One region of the Lysinibacillus sp. RC79 genome, then DNA from elsewhere that is predicted to be linked to it. Evidence: riboswitches for the same ligand, from Rfam matches in the RefSeq annotation. Region 1 holds a riboswitch; the other holds the start of a gene.

Region 1 (10,525 bases):
ATTCAATGCGGCAACCGTCACTGTACTACCGCCTTTACGACCAACATTTGTTATATACGGAATACCTTCTAGTTTTAGTAGCTCTTCCTTCGACTCAGCAGCTGATACGAAGCCCACTGGCATACCGATAATTAAATCTGGTTTCGCTAAGCCTTCTTTAATTAAACGAATCAATTCAAGCAATGCTGTTGGTGCATTACCAATTGCATAAATGCCACCTTCGTGTAATTTAGTTGCCTTTTGCATTGAGATAATCGCACGCGTTGTGTTTTGTTTTTTCGCCTCAATCGATACGTCTTCATCTGCAATATAGCAGTGTAAATCGCCACCATGCTTTTGGAATCGTTTTTTCCCTGAACCACTTTCAATCATTTGCACATCTGCAATGACATGGCGACCAGCAAGGATTGATTTAATACCGGCCTCAAGTGCTCCTGGTGTAATAATAACGCTACGTCCTAATTCAAAGTCAGCAGAAGCGTGAATAATGCGACGTACAACTTTCCACTCATCCTCTGAGAAGTTATGCTCGCCCATTTCCTCTGCAATAATTGAGAAACTGTAATCGTAAATTTTATCTGGGTCTACTGTTAATGGTTTGAAATCTGTTTTAAAGTCCATTGTATTGCCTCCTAAAGTGTGTTGTGTACAGCTTGTAATACATCTTCAAATGTAGAATATTGCTGTCCGTATTTTATATTTGGTCTTGCGATTAAAATTGTTTCAATGCCACATGCAAGGGCAGCCTCTAGCTTTTCATCCACCGAGCCAACCTTGCCGCTTTCTTTCGTAATCATCACTGTCACACTATATTGACGAAAGAGAGCTTCGTTTAATTCCTTTGAAAAAGGGCCCTGTATGGCAACAATATCTCTTTGTGCCACACCAAGTGCTTCACATTTTTCCATATTATCGAGTCGAGGAAGCATTCGCGCAATCACTCGTGTATTTTCTAAGCCATGTAACACCTTTGTAAAGGTTGCAAGTGTTTTACTGCCCGTCGTTAGCATAATGACACCACGTTTTTCCGCTGCTAAATGGGCAGCCTCCTCATAATCTTTCACAACCGTAATTAGTGGATGGGCATAATGCTCATGTGCACGTTCATAGCGGATATACGGAACATTGGCTTGCTCAGCTGCTGCCATGGCATTTTTTGAAGCTTCATCAGCAAATGGATGAGAGGCATCTACAACTAAACGGTACCCCCGCTCTGTGATAATCGTCGCCATTTCCTCCGCCGTTAAACGACCGACTAAATGAGGAAGACCGACTTCAGCAAGGCTTGAAGCGGCTGATTCAGTAACGACCGTTGCTGTCACAGCATAACCTGCTGACTGTAGTTCAAGTGCTAGATTCCTAGCATCGCTCGTCCCTGCTAACATGAAAATCATTTCACTGGCTCCCCTTCATGGTGATGATGGTCATGGTCATGGTCGTGATGGTGGTGGTCATGTTCATGATCGTGGTCATGATGGTGATGATGATGCGCATGTCCATGCACTGCCGCATAAGCACGGTAATTTTCTAAATCTTGCATACCTGTTGATGTACCATTCACAGCTTGCTCAATACGCTCTAATAGCACATTTTGTAAACGCTCATGATAGCCAAAATAGTTGGCAATTTGAATATCACAGTCAGCATATTTTTCGTTAAATTGATTGCACATGTCGTTCATACGTTCCATGAGGATACCTGTGAATAAAAAGTACGGTAGCATAATGATTTTTTTAGCACCAAGCTGCACACAGCGCTCAATTCCTTCTTCAACACGTGGATCAGTGACACCCATAAATGCGCTTTCCACATACTTAACCGGGAGTTTTTCCCATAATAGACGTGTAATTTTATAAAAATCACCATTTGCAGCTGGGTCACTGCCGCCTCGTGCAATTAATAAAATGGCAGTATCCTTATGTTCTTCTTCAGCATTAAAGCCGATTTCTGCTAAACGGTCTTCTAAAATAGCAAATATTTCATCATGGATACCTATTGTTTGGCCATATGTGAACGTAAGATTTGGATAATGCTCACGTGCATGTTCAATTTCTGCTGGAATATGCAGTTTTGAATGTCCAGCATGAAGAAGAATAATCGGAATAACATGTACCTCTGTAGCACCCTTCTTCACACAGTTCGTAATACCTTCTTCAATGTTTGGAGATGCAAACTCTAAGAAACATGTTTCCACTAAAAAGCTTTCATCAATACGAGGTGTCATTTGCTCGATAAACGTGCGTACCTCATCATTTCCTGCTGCTAAACGGCTCCCATGGCCGACAAATAAAATTGCTTTCATCTCATTACTCCTCACTAGTCGCCGCACGGAGCTGGCTCTACTTTTATTTTTGAAGACATATCCTGATACGTAAAATGTAGGATCTTTTTCACACGCTTAAAGTATTTAAACAAACGTTCATTTGGATGTGCATTTGCTTTATATTCTTCGATAATATCGGTGATAAGTCGGATGAGCTGTTCAGGCTCTAAGCCCTCAACAACTGGCTGAGCCGCATGTGCTGTACGGCCAACCGGCTTAGCACCAATAAAAACATCAAATTTACTTTTGCGATAAACAATGCCAATATCATCAAATACTGCTCGATAACATGCCATACCGCAGCCGTTAAAGCCAATATTTAATGTTTTCGGTAACGACATACCACCAAGCTTTTCTTGAATCTCTTCCGCATATGGAATCGAATCGGCCTTTTCCCCATAACAGAAGTCACAAGCCTTTAACGATAGCACGTCGCCAATTGGTGTTAGCAAAAAGCCAACTTCACGAAGCTTTGCGGTAATCTCTTCAGGCTCTGACGTTGGAATTTTCAAATGAATTTGATGGTCTGGTGTATACTCCATCGTTCCTTCCTCACCAACTACCTCAGCTAACGTCATCATTTGTTGAGGAGTAAAAAACTTATTGGCTACCCCTGGACTAACCGCTAATTCAAAAATAGATTCGATTTTTTGTTGAACACGCTTAGGTGTTACTTTCACCGCGCTTGTTCCATTCACCAGAGCAAGAGCAGCTGTCGCCATTTCGAGTGACGATTTTTTAGGCTTTGGTTGAGGTGTTATTGCTAAACTGGGCTTAATACGATTTGCATTGGGATCTGTATCAAAATCATTACGCGCTGCTCCTGTTTCTTGATTCATCGCCCATGGTTCATTTTCTTCCTTCAGTCGTTGATGTGGTCGTAACGGTTGTTTTTCTTCACCAAGTGTATATTTGCGCTGATAACCACGTGGCGTAATCATTTTATTGTCGTAGAAGAATGTTGTTGAATTCCCGATAATAACTGTTGTTAACATGCCGATATCATGTTCAAGCATTTCTGCTAAAGTCGTCATCGTAATTTCCTGACGGTCACGATACGCGCTTTTCACAAGCCCAACCGGTGTATCTGGCGAACGATATTCTAATAAAATTCGTTGAGCCTCTACGATTTGTCTCGTACGACGTCCACTTTTTGGGTTATAAAGAGCAATAACAAAATCCGCCATTGCTGCTGCTTCTACTCGTTTTGCAATTAAATTCCAAGGTGTTAAGTGGTCACTTAAACTAATGGTGCAGGCGTCATGCATAATTGGAGCACCTAGTAAACTTGCACACGAATTAATAGCTGAAATACCTGGAACAATTTCTACCTCGATACCAGTTGCTTCCGTCCAGCCTAGCTCGATCAATACCTCATACACTAATCCTGCCATTCCATAAACGCCTGCATCACCGCTGGAAATAACCGATACGATACTTCCTGCCTCTGCTTGACGCACCGCTTCCTGTGCACGTGAAACTTCCTCTGTCATACCAGTACTAATAATCGACTTTGCACTAACTAAATCCTGAATCAGTTCAACATAAGTTTTATAGCCTATGATCATATCACTTTGTTGTAGTGCCTCCACAGCACGAGTCGTAATATGTTTAAAGTCTCCAGGGCCAAAGCCAACTACGAAAATCTTACCTTTTTGCGCCATTTTGTTACCCCTCTTTCACCTTTTCAATACCTTTAATGGCTGTTGTTTGTGCTGTACGCTGCAACGAACCTTCACGCAATGTAAAAACATGCTCATTATGTAACGATTCATGATTTAAATCTTGTACGAGTGCCTTCGCATGCTCCGTTGTCGGCACACGGTACCAATTCCCCTGAGGATAAGCAATGACAACACAAGCATCCTTACACCTACCATTACAGCGGGTCCTTGTCGTATGTATTTCCTTATCAAGCGCTAGCAACTGTATTTCATCACGTATTGCCAATGTAATGTCCTCAGCATCTTTTTTCATACAGCTACTACCATTGCAAATAAAAAGATGTGTTTTCATCCCCTCTAAATTCCAAGTCGTCATAGTTGTTCTCCCCTCATTTGCTTTTAGGAAAAAGAAAAAACCTTTACTCTAGTCGAAGAGTAAAGGTTAAGTAGAAGCCAAATAAAAACGAATATATACAGGTACTCGCTCTCGCTTCAACTTCTCCCTCCGAAAAGTTTGCATGCATCATCCCATAAGCAGGTTTCCTGACTTAAGCTTCTTTTTACTATCGCGCCTTCCTAAGTTTTCACTAGTGGCATCCGCGATTTCATCAGCTATTACAGTAGCGGGGGCTGTATCGGATTTTCACCGATTTCCCTATTATCTTGAAAATATTCAAGCACTTATGGATGTTTTATATGAATTTATGATCTTTCATGTAATTGAAAACTGTTTCTATCATATCTTATTATTTTAAAAATTCAATATTTCTTTTTTAATTTGTGACAATTTTTTTAATATTTCATAGCAAAATGTGAAATCTCTATCTATTTATCAGAATTTTCGACATAGATCCTCAATTGAAAATTTTTTCATAAAAAGTATAGCATATATATGGAAAATCATGTTACACTTTGTCGTGAAATCTCACAACTTCATCTTTTTTCGGTGCGAATTGTTCATCATTTCGCTTAAAAGGGAAGCCGGTTCAAGTCCGGCGCGGTCCCGCCACTGTATTAGGGAGTTTTATAGATAATGTCACTGTCCAAAGGATGGGAAGGCTTATAAAACGTTGAACTAAAGCCAGGAGACCTGCCGAAAAATATGTGATCGTTTCAACCTACGAGGATAGGTGTGCGGCTTAGCAGACTAGAATTTTATTTGCTTTTTTTAGCTATGCACTTTTCCAAAGTTGGAGAAGTGTCTTTTTTATTTTCGCACGCTAATTCGAAAAATTTTAATGTGAGGAGGAGAGATTTTTGAAATTCTCAGCTTGGAAGCTTAGTTATTTCTTATTGGCATTTTTATTCGTGCCAAATCGTGCATTTGCGATGCATATTATGGAGGGCTTTTTGCCAATTGAATGGGCGATTTTTTGGTGGGTCGTATCGATTCCTTTTATTATTTTAGGATTACGTTCTATTCGTAAAACAATTGATGAAAATCCTGAAACAAAAATGATTTTAGGTCTATCGGGTGCCTTTGCCTTTGTGCTATCAGCCTTAAAAATCCCTTCTGTAACGGGGAGTTGCTCGCATCCAACTGGGGTTGGGCTTGGAACAGTTCTTTTTGGACCATTAGCGATGAGTGTTATCGGAACAATCGTATTATTATTCCAAGCTTTACTTTTAGCACATGGTGGGCTTACAACATTAGGTGCAAACACCTTTTCCATGGCAATTATGGGCCCTATTATCGCTTACTATGTATTTAAGGGCTCACAAAAAATGGGACTATCATTTTCCATCGCTGTCTTTTTAGCAGCAATGCTTGGTGACTTAGGTACATATATTGTCACTTCTGTACAATTAGCTCTTGCCTTCCCTTCTGAGGTCGGAGGCTTTATGGCTTCATTCACAAAGTTTGCTGGTATTTTTGCGTTAACACAAATCCCTCTTGCTGTTAGTGAAGGAATTTTAACAGTGATCGTTATGAACTTCCTGAAAAAATACAATGTGAGTGAATTAAAAGCTCTACGTGTTTTCTCAGCAAAGGAGGCACACTAAAATGAAAAAAAACTTACTGCTTTTAGCAGTTGTTGTGTTACTAGCAATCGTTCCCCTATTTATTCAAAAAGGCGCAGAATTCGAGGGTGCTGATGGCGAAGCGGAGGCAGCAATTGGTGAAATAGATGCTAACTATGAACCATGGTTTGAAAGCTTATGGGAGCCACCAAGCGGTGAAATTGAAAGCTTATTATTCGCACTACAAGCTGCTATTGGCGCTGGATTTATCGGCTATTTCATCGGCTTAATGCGCGGCAAACATAAAGAGGGTTAAGCGATGTTACTCATTGATAAGTATGCTTATATGAATAAACTAGCGTCTGTTCATCCGCTAGAAAAAATGACGTTATCCCTTGGACTACTTATATTGTCGCTTATCATGAGAGATGAACGAATTTCACTCATTACATTTATTGTGATGAGTGCTTTTATCATTTTAGGCGCAAAAATTCCTACAAAATACTATGCAAAATTACTATTGCTACCTGGATTTTTTTTACTATCAAGTTTAGTGTCAATTTTAATTTCTATAGCACCAACAACTAGCGCGCTACCAACGCACATTTGGTCATTTTCACTTAATAGTTGGACGATTTTTATCGGCAGTTCGAGCCTCGTGACAGCGCAGCAGCTTTTTTTCATCGTCCTTGGCAGCATTAGCTGTTTGTATTTTTTAATTCTCACAACATCAGTCCAATCTATTTGTTACGTGCTACGACAATGGCAACTTCCAACTCTATTTGTAGAGCTAGTAGAACTAACGTATCGTTTTATTTTTATCTTTTTAGACAGTATGCAGAAAATCCATCTTGCCCAGCAGGCTCGTCTAGGATACAGCTCCCCTATGCAGTGGCTTCGTTCAGTATCAATGCTGATTGCTGCTTTATTTGTCGAGATGTTCCAACGCAGTCGTGAGCTAAACAATGCGATGGAAGCGCGTGGTGGCGAAACTGTCTATTGGCAAGATGATGTTATCTATAACACGAAAAATTGGGCAGGTATTGCTGCTATTTTTATACTCCTCATCATTTATGGAGGTTTTTTCTGATGACAGATTTATACTTTGATTTAACACATTTATCCTACGCTTATGCAGATGGAACTCATGCCTTAACAGATATTACACTTCAAATTCCAAAGGGGAAAAAAATCGCTTTACTTGGTCATAATGGAGCTGGAAAATCAACGTTATTCCAGCATTTAAATGGGATTTTGAAGCCTACTGCTGGAAGTATATCCTTTTGTGGTAAAGAACTGAACTATAGTAGAAAAGCATTAAAAGAATTACGTCAACAGGTTGGCATTGTTTTTCAGGATGCAGACAACCAGCTTTTTTCTGGCACAGTTAAGCAAGATATTGCATTTGGACCTTTGAATCTTGGCTGGACAACTGAAAAAATTGAAGAGAAAATTGCGTGGGCTGTCGCTCAAACCGAAGTCGAAGCATTGCTAGATAAACCGATACATTTTTTAAGTGTTGGGCAGAAAAAACGTGTCGCGATGGCAGGAGTACTTGCAATGGAACCTTCCGTTTTATTATTAGATGAACCGACAGCTGGGCTAGATAATTATTATAGTGCACAAGTTTTACAGTATTTAGCTACGTTAGAGAACGGTGAACGAACAATTTTACTGGCTACGCATGATATTCCATTAGCCTATGGATGGGCAGATCAAATAATCGTGATGGAAGCCGGGAGAATTATTTATAATGGGGATCCAGTTGAAATGTTCTTCCAAGAGGATTTGCTTGAAAGAGCCCATCTTGAACGCCCATGGGTCTTTGAAATGGCCATTGCCTTACAAAATAAAAAACTATTTGAGAAAAACATCAAAATGCCTCGTTCGAAGGAAGATTTATACAGACTTATTGAGCAGTTTTAAGACTGTGCTTTTTAATTGTGGTTGAATCCACTATCCTACTCCAATTTCACAAATCGAGTAGGATTGTACCCTATAGGTAATGAAATGGACTCTTTATAGATCCTGGGAGAATATTCGACCTCCCTTATACATATTTTTATAACGGGGAAAAATATGGTAAAATATAGAATGGTACTTTTGGAAAAATATATACGTATTTACGAAACTTTTCTATCATTCATTCGTAATAGTATAGATGTCACAAATATTTGGAACACTCAAGGAGGGAAAACAGTTGAAAAACTGGTCAAAAAAATCAATCGCTTTAGTAGCGTCTGCAGCACTAATGGTTCCTGCTACATCTGCCTTTGCTGAAGCACCTCAAAAAACAGCAAAGAACCAAGAGTTAGTGAAAGTAGCTAGCAATAAGGAACAAACATTCAAGAATCAAAATGACTGGATTAGTCAGGATACTATTATCGTCAAACATTCAGGTCTTGATAAGAATGTGCACAAAAAAATTGGCTCAAAAGTGATCCGATCTATTCCTTCACTAGGTTACGATGTTATCCAACTTAACAAAGGAACAAATTTAGAAAAAGCAGTTTCATATTATGCTAAGCAAAAAGGGGTTAAACGTGTATCCCCAAGCTACGTGTATCATTCCTTTGGCACTGAAGTAGATCCAAAGAAACAGGATATGTATCATTTGAATCTTCTTCAAATTGATAAAGCACTAGAATTAGCAGGTAACAACGAGGTAAAAGTAGCAGTTATCGATGGTGGCGTGGATTTTAAACATCCAGATTTAAAATCTCAAGTGCTACCACCATATAATGCTGCAGCACCTGCCAATACTTCTTATCCTAGTGAGCATGGAACACATGTAGCAGGAATTGTTGGAGCGGCAAAAGATAATGGGATTGGAGGACATGGGATTAATCCAAATGCCAAGCTTCTTCCAATTGATGTATTCAACGGAAAAGATGGTGCTAGTGATTTCGCCATTGCACAAGGAATCCTTTACGCTATTGAGCAAGGCGCCGATGTTATCAATATGAGTCTTGGCGGCTATGGTGAATCTCCATTAATGGAGGAAGCCGTTCAGAAAGCGATTGATAAAGGAATTACCGTTGTAGCTGCTGCTGGAAATGAATCGACAGATAATTACTCCTTCCCTGCTTCATTCGAAGGCGTTATAAGTGTAGGTTCTACGAATGATAGAAACAAACTATCAAGCTATTCAAACTACGGCCCATCGGTTGATCTAGTAGCTCCAGGCGAAGATATATATAGTTCAGTTTATGATGAGAAAAAAGGGTCCTCCTTTGTAAAATTTAGCGGAACATCGATGGCCTCTCCTGTTGTTGCAGGTGTGGCATCCCTATTAAAATCAAAATATCCAGATTTAAAGCCTTATGAAATAGAAGCTATTCTCGAAATGTCAGCAAAGGATTTAGGTGACAAGGGCTATGATCTTACATATGGACATGGCCTTGTAGATCCTGTGAAAGCATTACAGTTTAATATTAAAAATCTACCAAAACAGTATTCTGAAACAAAAGAAGAGCGCTTGAAAAACGCAAAAGTCCTTAAAAAAGATACATTAAATACTGAAAAAGGTGAATTCAAGTTACCGGACGAAAAGAAATGGTACAAGGTTGATCTAGACGCAAATGAATATGCTCAACTGACATTAAAAGGTGCAAACAAATACGATTATGCATTTGATTTATACTTCTACCCTGAAGGCCATAACGAAGAAGTAAAACCAATTAACGTCAATGATGTTCGCGTAGGCAAGCAAGAAGGATACCTATATGAAGCAGATCAAAAGGGAACCCTTCTTGTTGGAGTTAAGGATCATAATGGTAGCTATAGCTCAAAGGGCGAATCTAACTACATTTTCACAGCTCAAACTACTAAAAAATTACCAATTGATTCATTAGATATGGAACATATGGAGAAGATTGAAAAATTCCCATTCAGTACAGCAGGGAAAAACTATACCCTACTTTCTGAAGATCATCTAGGTGACCAAGATTATTTTACATTTTCAGTGAATGAACCAACGACATTGAAATTTGATTTAACTGGTATTCCGGGTGTTACAGCATCCATGGAGCTTTATCGAAAAGAAGACTTAGTTAATGTACCAACAGAGGAAGACGATGCTGAAGGTTTAAATGAGGCATATCCAATCCGAACATCTTACGGTTCGGAAAAAGGCGATGGAGTAAACTTGGTTGTTGATGTTATGCCTGATGAAGTGTATGTAATAAGCGTATCTAATAAAAACAGTAGCAATTTTTCACTTGATATGTTCTTTAGCGGCGGTATTGATACTGAGCAAACTGTTAGTGAATCAATCATTCCATACACATTAAAAGGTGAAGTCGTTACCCTTCCTAAAGACGAAGACGGTCTTCCATTAAATGAAGGAATGCTAGAAAACAACATACAAAAGGATATTTTACCTTTAACTGAATATAAAACAAAAAAACGTAATCAACTAAATGATTTCATGAATATATTTATGAATCCAGATGCTATGGGACAACCTGAAGACGTTGGCCAAATTATGGACCAAGCGATTCGTTTTGATATTGGTCAAGATCAAAAAGCATACTTCCAAACTGAAGATGATGAAGATTACTTCACATTTACAGCT
Region 2 (10,525 bases), on a different contig from region 1:
ATATTGTCCACTACACATTGCCGATGGAGCATCTAAAGCGTGAAATGGTGAACGCAGATGCTTTATATATTTGTACACCGAACAATCCGACGGGGGTGCTTCCAAAGAAAGAGGAGCTTCTCGAATTAATCTCTCACGGTGCAAAGGTCAATTGTGAGCTTGTCATTGATGAGGCATTTATTGACTGGGTAGATGAAGCCTGTTCATTGATCCAATATGTGGCAGAAAATCCTCATTTGATCATCGTTCGTTCGATGACAAAAATGTATGCGATTCCAGGATTACGCTTAGGCTATTTAGTGGCGAGCCCAATAGTTGTTGCTGATCTAAAGTCTATCCTACCGCATTGGAACTTGAATGCCTTTGCCCTTGTTATAGGTACAGGCTGTTTAGATGAACATGTATATTGTGAGCAAGCCATTGCCTATGCTAAAAATCAACGGGAAGCGCTACAGAGCTATTTACAAGAAAATGGTTGTCAGGTGACGAATAGTGTAACGAATTATGTATGTTTTGCATTACCAAAAAATCAGCAAGCAGATACATTTTTTACATACTGTTTATCAAAGGGCGTCGTGCTGCGCCATACAAAAAACTTTATGGGCTTAAATGGTGAATGGTTCCGAATTGGAATTAAGGATATTGCAGCCATGACATATTTACAGAATTGTTTGCAGGAGTGGTTTAACTTCTTTCAGCAGAAGTCTCCCACCTCTTTAGTTGGTGAAATGAATGAGGTTTTAAGTCTCCTTTCAGCGGGTGTCCAATCATTCGCTGAAATAGAGGAACTCAGTCTAAGAACGCCACGTCCTGTGGCAACGACTGAGTGACCAACTTCGTGTTGGCCTAAAGCCTCCGGCGGATGTCACGGAATCGGAAAGGAGTGCTTAGGGGATGTTAGCCTAAAACCATCGCATCCATGCGATAACGGCTAACTGACCTGCATCGTGCAGGCCTAAGCACAAAGCCGATTCCGGACGCAATTATGCCGGGGCATAATTGATTGCAAATTAGGGGTGAGAAAGTTGACAACTTTTTATTTAGTGAGACATGGTGAAACGATGTGGAATAAAGAGCAGCGGCTACAGGGATGGTTAAATTCGCCATTATCTGAAAATGGTATTTTACATGCAGAAAAACTTCGAGATCATTTGGAGAATGTCTCTTTTACAGCGGCATACAGCAGTTCAAGTGGCCGTGCTAAGGAAACGATGCATATTCTTCTAGGTAATCGACAGCTTCCAATCTATTATGAGGATAATTTACGGGAGATTTTTTTAGGAGATTGGCAAGGAAAAACCGTTGAGGACATTATGACTACGCATCGCCTTGACTATGAATTATATACCGATTATCCTGGACAATTCGTCGCAACCCATACGGAAAGCTTTGGTACGGTAACAGAACGAGCCATGTTTACGTTAAAGAAAATTGCAGAAAAATATCCCGAAAATAATGTTTTAATTGTGTCACATGCTGTAACGATTAAATGCATCATTAACGCCATTTTAGGGCGCAGCATCAATCAGCTGTGGGCAGAACCATTTATTAATGGTACAAGTGTCACGATTATTGAACAAGTCGAGCAACGATGGCTCGTGAAAGATATCGGTAACATTCAACATTTACAATAGGAGGCGTAACTAATGCCACTGATTTTCATTACAGGGGGAGTACGCAGTGGTAAATCCCACTTTGCTGAAAAAGCGGCTGTTACTCACTATCAAACAGAGTTTAACCAAGCGCGACGACTTATTTATATTGCTTCTGGAGTAGCATTGGACCATGAGATGGAGAAGCGAATAGTGCGTCATCAGGCAGACAGACGTGCACAAAATATTGAATGGCTGACGATAGAAGCACCTTATGACATAGCAAATACATTACATAAACTGACCGATGGAGATATTGTGTTATGGGACTGTGTTACGACTTGGCTGACAAATGCTTTTTACGAGGGTTTTGACACGGGAACTCCCTGTGTGGAACAACCTGGCTGTTTAGAGCAAAAGCTTGATGTTTTAAAAAAAGCGGTAGAGACGTTACTTGAGAAAAGGGTGACGTTTTTTATCGTCTCGAACGAATTATTCGATGAGCCTCCATATTCTAGCGAGGAAGTAGAATTATACCGACAAACCCTTGGGAGATTACATCAATGGTTCGTTTCTATAGCGGATGAGGCATATGAAATAAATTATGGTGTCGTAAAGAAATGGAAATAATGAATGACACTTTGAAAATAAAAAGAAGGAAGGCAAGACGATGAAAAATTTCTGGCATAGCATACAACTTGCATTTCAATTTTTTACAGTTTTGCCGGTACATAAAGAAATTCCTTTAACTAAATCAACTATTACAGGGATGTTCGCCTTTTTGCCGTGGATAGGGGCTCTCATGGGTACAGCAGTGGCGGCGGTAATCTATGGTTTGACAGAATGGACGGCAAGCAGTGAGATCCTGCTTACCTTTGTGATTGTCGGATTATTTGCCTTATTTACGGGTGGTTTACATTTAGACGGTTTTATTGATATGGGGGATGCTTATTTTTCGTATCGAGATCGTGAGAAGCGGCTTGAAATTTTAGATGATCCACGTGTTGGCGCATTTGGAGTGCTATCCGTGCTATTTTTAGTGCTTGGCAAATTTGTCATACTGCATGAGTTATTCGTACAGTATAAGTTAGCGCTGTGGATGCTTGTGTTTATTCCGTTACTAACACGAGTAGGCATGAGCTTTTATTTTATGTCGCTCAAGTGCTCAAAAGAAAAGGGGCTAGCCTACTTTTTTAAAACACATATTAAACCGGGATTACTTATTTGCTTTATGCTTTTAACACTAGTTGTAGCGTATAGCAGTTTGTTGTTTGTCGTAGGCTTCACCATTGTTCCATTCGTGTTGATGGCTGTATTAGCGATTGCCTTTTTAGTCTTTCGTCAATTTACAGTGCGAAACTTTGGTGGCGTTTCTGGAGATTTACTTGGTGCATCAATTGAAGGAATGGAGGTTGTTCTGTGGGTGACGTTGTTATTGTGCACTTAATGAGACATGCACCAACTAAGGAAAATTTGGAGAAGCGTTATATCGGCTGGACAGATTCTTCATTAGCTGATGCATCTTTGCTAGCTATTTTAGATCAAGATGTCACGAAGGTGTATGGTAGTGATTTGCTGCGTTGTAGGGAAACAGCTGCTCATTATTTTCCGAATGCAATATACGTGTCTGATAGGAGATTTCGAGAGTCGAACTTCGGTGAATTTGAAGGGCGCACATATGAGGACTTAAAATCAGATAGTCGTTATTGTGCATGGTTAGATGATCCCGTTCAGTCACCACCTCCAAAGGGGGAAGGCTTTGATGCTTTTTGTGCACGTGTCATTGAAGGGTTCACTGTACTACCAAAAGGTGAAGATGTTTATCATCTCGTTGTCCATGGTGGAGTGATTCGAGCACTTCTTGTAGAATTTGCACCGACTGAGCAATCTTTTTGGTCGTATCAATCACCGCATGATAAAATGTTTTCTTTAACGTTTACAAGAAAGGCTTGGGAGGAGGGAGCGAGATGCATGTCTTTATCGGAGGCGCCTATAGTGGAAAAACCGACTATGTCATGAATTTGCTTGCAGGACAAAAAGTTGAGCTAGTAGATGGCGATCTACCTGATGGTACTCCTACCTGTGATGTACTAGTTATTAAAAACTTAGAGAAGTGGCTCGTGACACAAGATCTTGAGGATGATGAACCTCTTGTTAGAACCATTTTGACAAGACTAAAGACTCTTGAAGAAAATTGTGCCCTGTATATTATAGTGACCGATATGGGACGTGGAGTAGTGCCGATGGAAAAGCAGGCGCGATTATTGCGCGATACATGTGGGCGTTTGTACCAGGCATTATTTGCTGAAGCCGAACAAGTCGTACGCATTTGGTACGGTATAGGAGAACAAATCAAATGATATAGTTTTTGAAAAATTTAGAATGCTTTTCATAAAAAATGTTGGGGATGACGATTGTTAAAACGTATGCTATATATATTAAGTTGATTGGAGTGAAGGCTGGGTGACTCCTTGGGGATCAGCATCTCATCGGACGCCCCCAGGAAGCTTTGCTCTGCGCGAAAGCAAAGTGTCAGCGACAATGTTTTATCTGTGCGAAAGCGAAGCGACAGCAACAATGTTTTAACTGTGCGAAAGCGAAGCGACAGCAACAATGTTTTATCTGTGCGAAAGCGAAGCGACAGCAACAATGTTTTAACTGTGCGAAAGCGAAGCGACAGCAACAATGTTTTAACTGTGCGAAAGCGAAGCGACAGCAACAATGTTTTATCTGTGCGAAAGCGAAGCGACAGCAACAAAGCACCCAGTCGGAACGGAAATCAACCACACGTTATAATGAGCAAATCACTAAATATAAAAGGAAAGAGGAAATGGAATGGATCGACAAAAATTGATGAAGTTGACGCTTACAGCTATGGTAGCGGCAATTTGTGCAGTGGGTGCAGTCATTAAAATTCCAACACCATTTATTACAACTGCTGCGCTTGACGCTGCTCCTGCATTTTTAAGCGTTGTATTTTTATCTCCAGTATTAGCAGGGGTTGCAGGGGCAATTGGGCATTTGATTTCAGCCTTAACTTCGGGTTTTCTATATGGACCACTGCATATTATTATCGCAGTAGAAATGTTTATTGTTGTATGGGTCTTTGGGGTTATGCATAAAAAAGGAATGCATTTCTGGAAATGGCCTGTGGCATTTATATTAAATGGCGTTGTGGCACCCTTACCATTTTACTTTATCATTAGTCCGGCATTTTACTGGGCGTCACTGACTAGTCTTCCATTGGCAACACTCATAAATCTGGTGATCGTTGCAATTGCGATGCCAATTCTCTCTAAGGTGTTTGTGCGTAAGGAAGGTCGAGTACATTGAGAAATGCAATAAAAATAGGTGAGCTGATTGCTACAACAGATAATTCCGCAGCAATTGGTGAAAAACCACAAGATGTTGTGTCTGCTCCAGACAAACTAACGGCATACTTAACGGCACGTGTTACTTTTTTAGAGCAGCTTGCTGCAAATGCTTTACCAAGCCATATTTTACTCGCTAATTTTTCAGGGGATGCAGCATGGTCTCGTTATGTTACGGGCATTCAGCAGGTTTTTGATGAGGCGGGTCTTAATTGTCCGCAAATAGACGGTAGTACAGAGTCCAATATGCCGACTCTACAATCAGGCTTGTCTATAACGATGCTAGGTGAGCAGCAAAAACGCACAGCGACTATGCATGAGCAGCTTAGTTGGTACACCTATGGACTACCGCTTGTAGGCAATGAAATTCTTGCCCAACCTGAAGATGTCGCACAGCTGCAACCTATTTTTCAGGCGTGGAAAGAGGAAATAGTGCAGCAAGTATGGCCAGTTGGGTCAAAAGGTTTACAAGCGGAATTTACCCGGCTTTTTGGCGAGCAACAAGTTAAAAGTCCGTTAGATGTTGAGAAATCGGCTGGTCCATGTGCAGTAGTTTTGCTAGGAATACAGCCAGAAAAAGAGCAGCTAGCACAAAAAAAATTCCCTAGAAATTTTGAAAAACTACGTAAAACTGCATTGTAATTGGGCTTGCTTCGAGAAAATGTAGCACTTTAAAAATTTTAAAGTGCAAAACGCCTATTGCAACAATAAACACAATATGTTAGATTTGTTTAGGAGTTAAAACACAATATATAGTATTTTGGACGAGCGGTACCAATATGGTTTAAAAGGGAATTCGGAAAAAGAGTCATCTTAGGCCGAAGCTGTCCCCGCAACTGTAAGTGCTGACAAATGATGAATAGGCCACTGTGAAGAACGGGAAGGCCATCATTTGGAGGAAGCATGAGCCAGGAGACCTGCCGAGATGTTCAAGACAGCAACACATTCTTCGGGGATTGAGAAGTGGAGGCGAGAGATTTGTTCACTTCTTTGTGTGCATGTCCTTCATTTCCATTTCCGATTTTACAGCGATCACGTAACCGATAAATGTTGCGTGATCGTTTTTTGTGTTGCTGTAGAAGGAAAGGGAGAGAATGTATACATGACAATTCAAATCGAACAGCAAATGACTAAGCTCAAGAAAAGTTACACGGAGGATGAACTCGAAAGTTTTGTAAGGTTATCGGATCGATGGCTACGAAAAAACGACAATGCCACATTTGAAGCATGGGCAGATGCGATGATTTTACAAACGCTTAGCCTCATTGATGAGGAGGAGCCATACTGGACATTTGTTGCAGCTCAAGTTTATTTAGAAAAACTATATGATCAATTTGCAATGCGCCGTGGAGTTTCAGTGAAGGATGTATATAAAGTTTTCCCAGAACAATTAGCACACTATACAGAAGCTGGTTTGTATCATGAAAGTTTAACAACAAAGTATAGTGAGCAGGAGCTTCAGGAACTCGCTTCTTTTTTAGAATCAAGTCGAGATGAGTTGTTTACGTATATTGGTTTAAAAACATTAATGGACCGCTATGTAGTCCGAGATTACACGAAAACACCAGTGGAGCTACCGCAGGAACGATGGATGGTTATTGCGATGACCCTGATGCAGGATGAAACAGAAAATCGTTTAGAAAAAGTACGTGAATCTTACTGGGCGATGAGTAATTTATATATGACTGTTGCCACACCGACATTATCGAATGCAGGTAAAACACATGGACAGTTATCTAGCTGCTTTATCGATACAGTAGATGATAGTTTACAAAGTATTTATGACACGAATACAGATGTCGCAACATTATCGAAGTACGGCGGTGGCATTGGAGTTTATATGGGCAAAATTCGTAGCCGAGGCTCATCTATTAAAGGCTTTAAAGGTGCATCAAGTGGCGTTTTACCATGGATTAAACAACTTAATAATACGGCGGTTTCAGTCGATCAGCTAGGTCAACGACAAGGAGCTATTGCTGTTTATTTAGATATTTGGCATAAAGACGTCTTTACGTTTTTAGATTTACGCTTAAACAATGGGGATGAGCGTCTGCGTGCCCATGATATTTTCACAGGGCTGTGCTTACCGGATTTATTTATGGAAACTGTTGAGGAACGCGGGGAATGGCATTTATTTGATCCGCATGAAGTGCGAGAGGTCATGGGCTTCTCATTAGAGGATTCCTACGATGAGAAAAAGGGTGACGGCTCTTTCCGTACAAAATATGCGGAATGTATCGCGAATCCATTATTAAGTCGTGAAGTCGTACCAGCCATTGATATTATGAAGCGTATTATGCGCTCACAGCTTGAAACAGGCGTGCCGTTTATGTTCTATCGAGATGAAGTCAATCGCATGAATCCGAATAAGCATGAAGGGATGATTTACAGTTCGAACCTGTGCACAGAAATTTTCCAAAATATGTCAGCTACTGAATTTGAGTCGATTACCCTAGAGGATGATGTCATCGTAACGCGTCGCAAGCCTGGAGATTTCGTTGTATGTAACTTGTCATCTATCAATTTAGGCCGAGCAGTTCCGGCTGGTGTTCTAGAACGATTGATCCCAGTTCAAGTACGTATGTTAGATAACGTTATTGCGCTAAATACAATTCCAGTAAAACAAGCAGAGCGTACGAACTTACGCTACCGTGGTATTGGGCTTGGAACATTTGGCTGGCACCATTTATTAGCTTTGAAAGAAATTCAATGGGAGTCTGAGGAAGCTGTAGAATTTGCGGACAAGCTATATGAGGAAATTGCCTATTTAACGATTCGTGCTTCTAACGATTTGGCATGTGAAAAAGGAGCCTACCCATTATTTGAAGGTTCAGATTGGCATACTGGTGCGTATTTTGACAAACGTGGCTATGACAGTCATAAGTGGAATGCATTACGTGCCGCGGTTGCTGAAAAAGGTATGCGTAACGGCTATGTCATGGCAGTTGCACCTAACTCATCAACATCCATTTTAGCGGGCAGTACAGCTACGATTGATCCGATCTTCCAGAAGAGTTATTCAGAGGAGAAGAAGGATTACAAAATTCCAGTAACAGTACCAGATCTATCACCTGTGACGACTTGGTATTATAAATCTGCTTATTTTATCGATCAAAATTGGACAATCAAGCAAAATGCTGCACGAGCACGTCATATCGACCAAGGCATTTCACTTAATTTATATGTTCAAAATACGATTAAGGCGAAAGATTTACTAGCATTGCATATGAATGCTTGGGCGAGCGGTGTGAAAACGACTTATTATGTGCGCTCAACGTCTGTAGAATTGCTAGAATGTGAGTCTTGCGCGAGCTAGGAGGAAGTAACAATGACAACTATTACAAAACGACAAATTATGGATAAGGATGCACCGAACCGTTCAACAGGAATCGTGAACGGACGCTCTTCTAACATTTTAAACTGGGATGATGTCCGTTTTAGCTGGGCTTATCCAAAGTATAAAAAAATGCTAGGTAACTTCTGGACACCGTTTGAAATTAATATGAGCAATGATGTCAAACAGTTTCCAGGTCTATCAGCAGATGAACAGGAGTCCTTTTTAAAAATCATTGGCTTGCTGGCACTATTAGATAGTGTACAAACAGATTTTGCGGGGAAAGTAGCCGATTATTTAACAGATTCAAGTTTGAATGCACTCATGATTATTTTAGCGCAACAAGAGGTAATCCATAATCACTCTTATTCCTATGTGCTATCAAGTATTGTGAACAAAGACGAGCAGGATCGTACGTTTGACTTTTGGCGTACAGAGCCAGTGCTAGAGCGACGGAATGATTTCGTTATTAAGGGCTACCAAGCATTTTCAGAGGAGCCAACTGTTGAAAATATGCTAGAAGCGATTGTTTATGATGTGATTTTAGAAGGTTTATTCTTCTATTCTGGCTTTGCGTTCTTCTATCATTTAGCACGCAATCAAAAGATGGTGGCCACGTCAACGATGATTAATTATATTAATCGCGATGAGCAGCTACATGTGGATTTATTTGTGAAGATTTATCAGGAGCTATTAGAGGAATATCCTGAATACGATACACCTGAACGAGCAGCTCGTGTCCAAGAGATCTTCCGTGAAGCCGTTCAGCTAGAAATCGATTGGGCCAATGAAGTGATTGGCGATAAAGTTGCAGGCCTCGATGTCGAAGATGTGCACGATTATGTACATTTCTATGCCAATGTACGCTGTAATCAGCTTGGCGTAGAGCGTCCATTTGAAGGTTATCGCAAAAATCCATTGAAGTGGGTTAAAGCGTATGAGGATGTTGACTTAGGAAAAACAGATTTCTTCGAGCAACGTTCTCGCCAATATGTGAAGGTCAATGTAGAAGATAACGGCTTTGATGATTTGTAAGAAGGAACCACGCGAGCGAAAAGCTTGCGTGGTTTTTTTAGTTAAGGCAAAACTAAGTTGATATTGACGAAGTGTATACTTTTGTATACACTTGTATGCAAAGAAGGTGAATTAAAAACAAGAAAGAAGTTTTCGATATGCTGAAGGTTGGATTAAAAAGCATGATGGTAGTAGAGGCGTTAAGGGTTGATTACCATGCTACAACAATATCAAGATATTACGTGTCTCGAAAAACTTCATCGCAATTGGGAATGATTTTCAGTTATAATTAGGAGCGAATGTGATTTAAATGGAACGGAGACGAAAGAATGCAAGCAATTAAACAGCTAGGAGGGTATTTAGGGCCCTATAAATTTTTTACCTTGATTGCGCCATTATTAATGGTGCTAGAGGTAACGATGGATTTACTGCAGCCTACTATTATGCAGCATATGATCGATACGGGTATTGCCAATGGCGACAATCCTTATGTGCTGAAAATGTTCGTATGGATGCTAATTAGTGCGATATTCGGACTTGTTGGTGGGATTGGCTGCTCCTATTATAGTTCAAAGGCAGCTATCCATTTTGCATCGGATGTTCGTCAGTCACTTTATGAAAAAATGATGACGTATTCGGCAAAGGAACGTGATGCTTTTACTACAGGGAAGCTTATTACGATTTTAACGAGCGATGTGGAAAGTGTTCAGCGCGCGTTTATGATGACATTGCGTATTTTTGTGCGTGGTCCACTATTATTTATTGGAGCCGTTATTATTGTTTTTGTGACGGCACGTGAGCTATTTTCTATACTTCTTATGATCGTGCCGATATTGATTATTGCGATGTACTTTTTCACAAAGTACTCAGGTGTGCTATACCGTAGAGTGCAGGAAGCAATTGATGGTGTTAATACGAAGCTTCAAGAGAATTTAGCGGGGATTCGTGTCGTTAAGGCGTTCCGTCGTGAAACGCAACAGATTGAACAATTTAGTGGACTTAATGATACGCTGACGAAACGCTTTATTACAGCCGAGCAAATTGTTGGCGTGCTCGTGCCATTTACGATGTTCGTTGTCAATCTAGGAATTGTAGCAGCGCTTTGGCTTGGGGCTATTAAAGTAGAAGCCGGCACATTACAGGTTGGTGTAATCCTCGCGTTTATTAACTATTTAACGATTATACTAAATGGATTGATGACTTCTAGCATGGTG

What was found. A riboswitch is a leader RNA that binds a small molecule or an ion and turns the genes downstream of it on or off. The one in region 1 is predicted to bind cobalamin.
Region 2: linked by a shared signal. The riboswitch ahead of ABH968_RS20310 (ribonucleoside-diphosphate reductase subunit alpha) and the one ahead of ABH968_RS23935 ((2Fe-2S) ferredoxin domain-containing protein) in region 1 are both predicted to bind cobalamin.

The regions. Positions count from the first base shown of each region.
Region 1 covers NZ_JBGCCD010000037.1:34,636-45,160, reverse strand. The annotation lists gene ABH968_RS23955 (precorrin-8X methylmutase) at 1-621, opposite strand, end outside; gene cobK (precorrin-6A reductase) at 633-1,394, opposite strand; gene ABH968_RS23945 (sirohydrochlorin chelatase) at 1,391-2,302, opposite strand; gene cobJ (precorrin-3B C(17)-methyltransferase) at 2,317-3,987, opposite strand; gene ABH968_RS23935 ((2Fe-2S) ferredoxin domain-containing protein) at 3,992-4,363, opposite strand; cobalamin riboswitch at 4,503-4,687, opposite strand; cobalamin riboswitch at 4,915-5,099, shown strand; gene ABH968_RS23930 (energy-coupling factor ABC transporter permease) at 5,245-5,991, shown strand; gene ABH968_RS23925 (energy-coupling factor ABC transporter substrate-binding protein) at 5,993-6,265, shown strand; gene cbiQ (cobalt ECF transporter T component CbiQ) at 6,269-7,039, shown strand; gene ABH968_RS23915 (energy-coupling factor ABC transporter ATP-binding protein) at 7,039-7,875, shown strand; gene ABH968_RS23910 (S8 family peptidase) at 8,150-10,525, shown strand, end outside.
Region 2 covers NZ_JBGCCD010000026.1:56,479-67,003, reverse strand. The annotation lists gene ABH968_RS20350 (pyridoxal phosphate-dependent aminotransferase) at 1-830, shown strand, start outside; gene ABH968_RS20345 (histidine phosphatase family protein) at 1,026-1,634, shown strand; gene ABH968_RS20340 (bifunctional adenosylcobinamide kinase/adenosylcobinamide-phosphate guanylyltransferase) at 1,647-2,222, shown strand; gene cobS (adenosylcobinamide-GDP ribazoletransferase) at 2,263-3,039, shown strand; gene ABH968_RS20330 (histidine phosphatase family protein) at 3,012-3,611, shown strand; gene ABH968_RS20325 (bifunctional adenosylcobinamide kinase/adenosylcobinamide-phosphate guanylyltransferase) at 3,560-3,952, shown strand; gene ABH968_RS20320 (ECF transporter S component) at 4,428-4,925, shown strand; gene ABH968_RS20315 (hypothetical protein) at 4,922-5,605, shown strand; cobalamin riboswitch at 5,716-5,903, shown strand; gene ABH968_RS20310 (ribonucleoside-diphosphate reductase subunit alpha) at 6,018-8,279, shown strand; gene ABH968_RS20305 (ribonucleotide-diphosphate reductase subunit beta) at 8,292-9,332, shown strand; gene ABH968_RS20300 (ABC transporter ATP-binding protein) at 9,641-10,525, shown strand, end outside.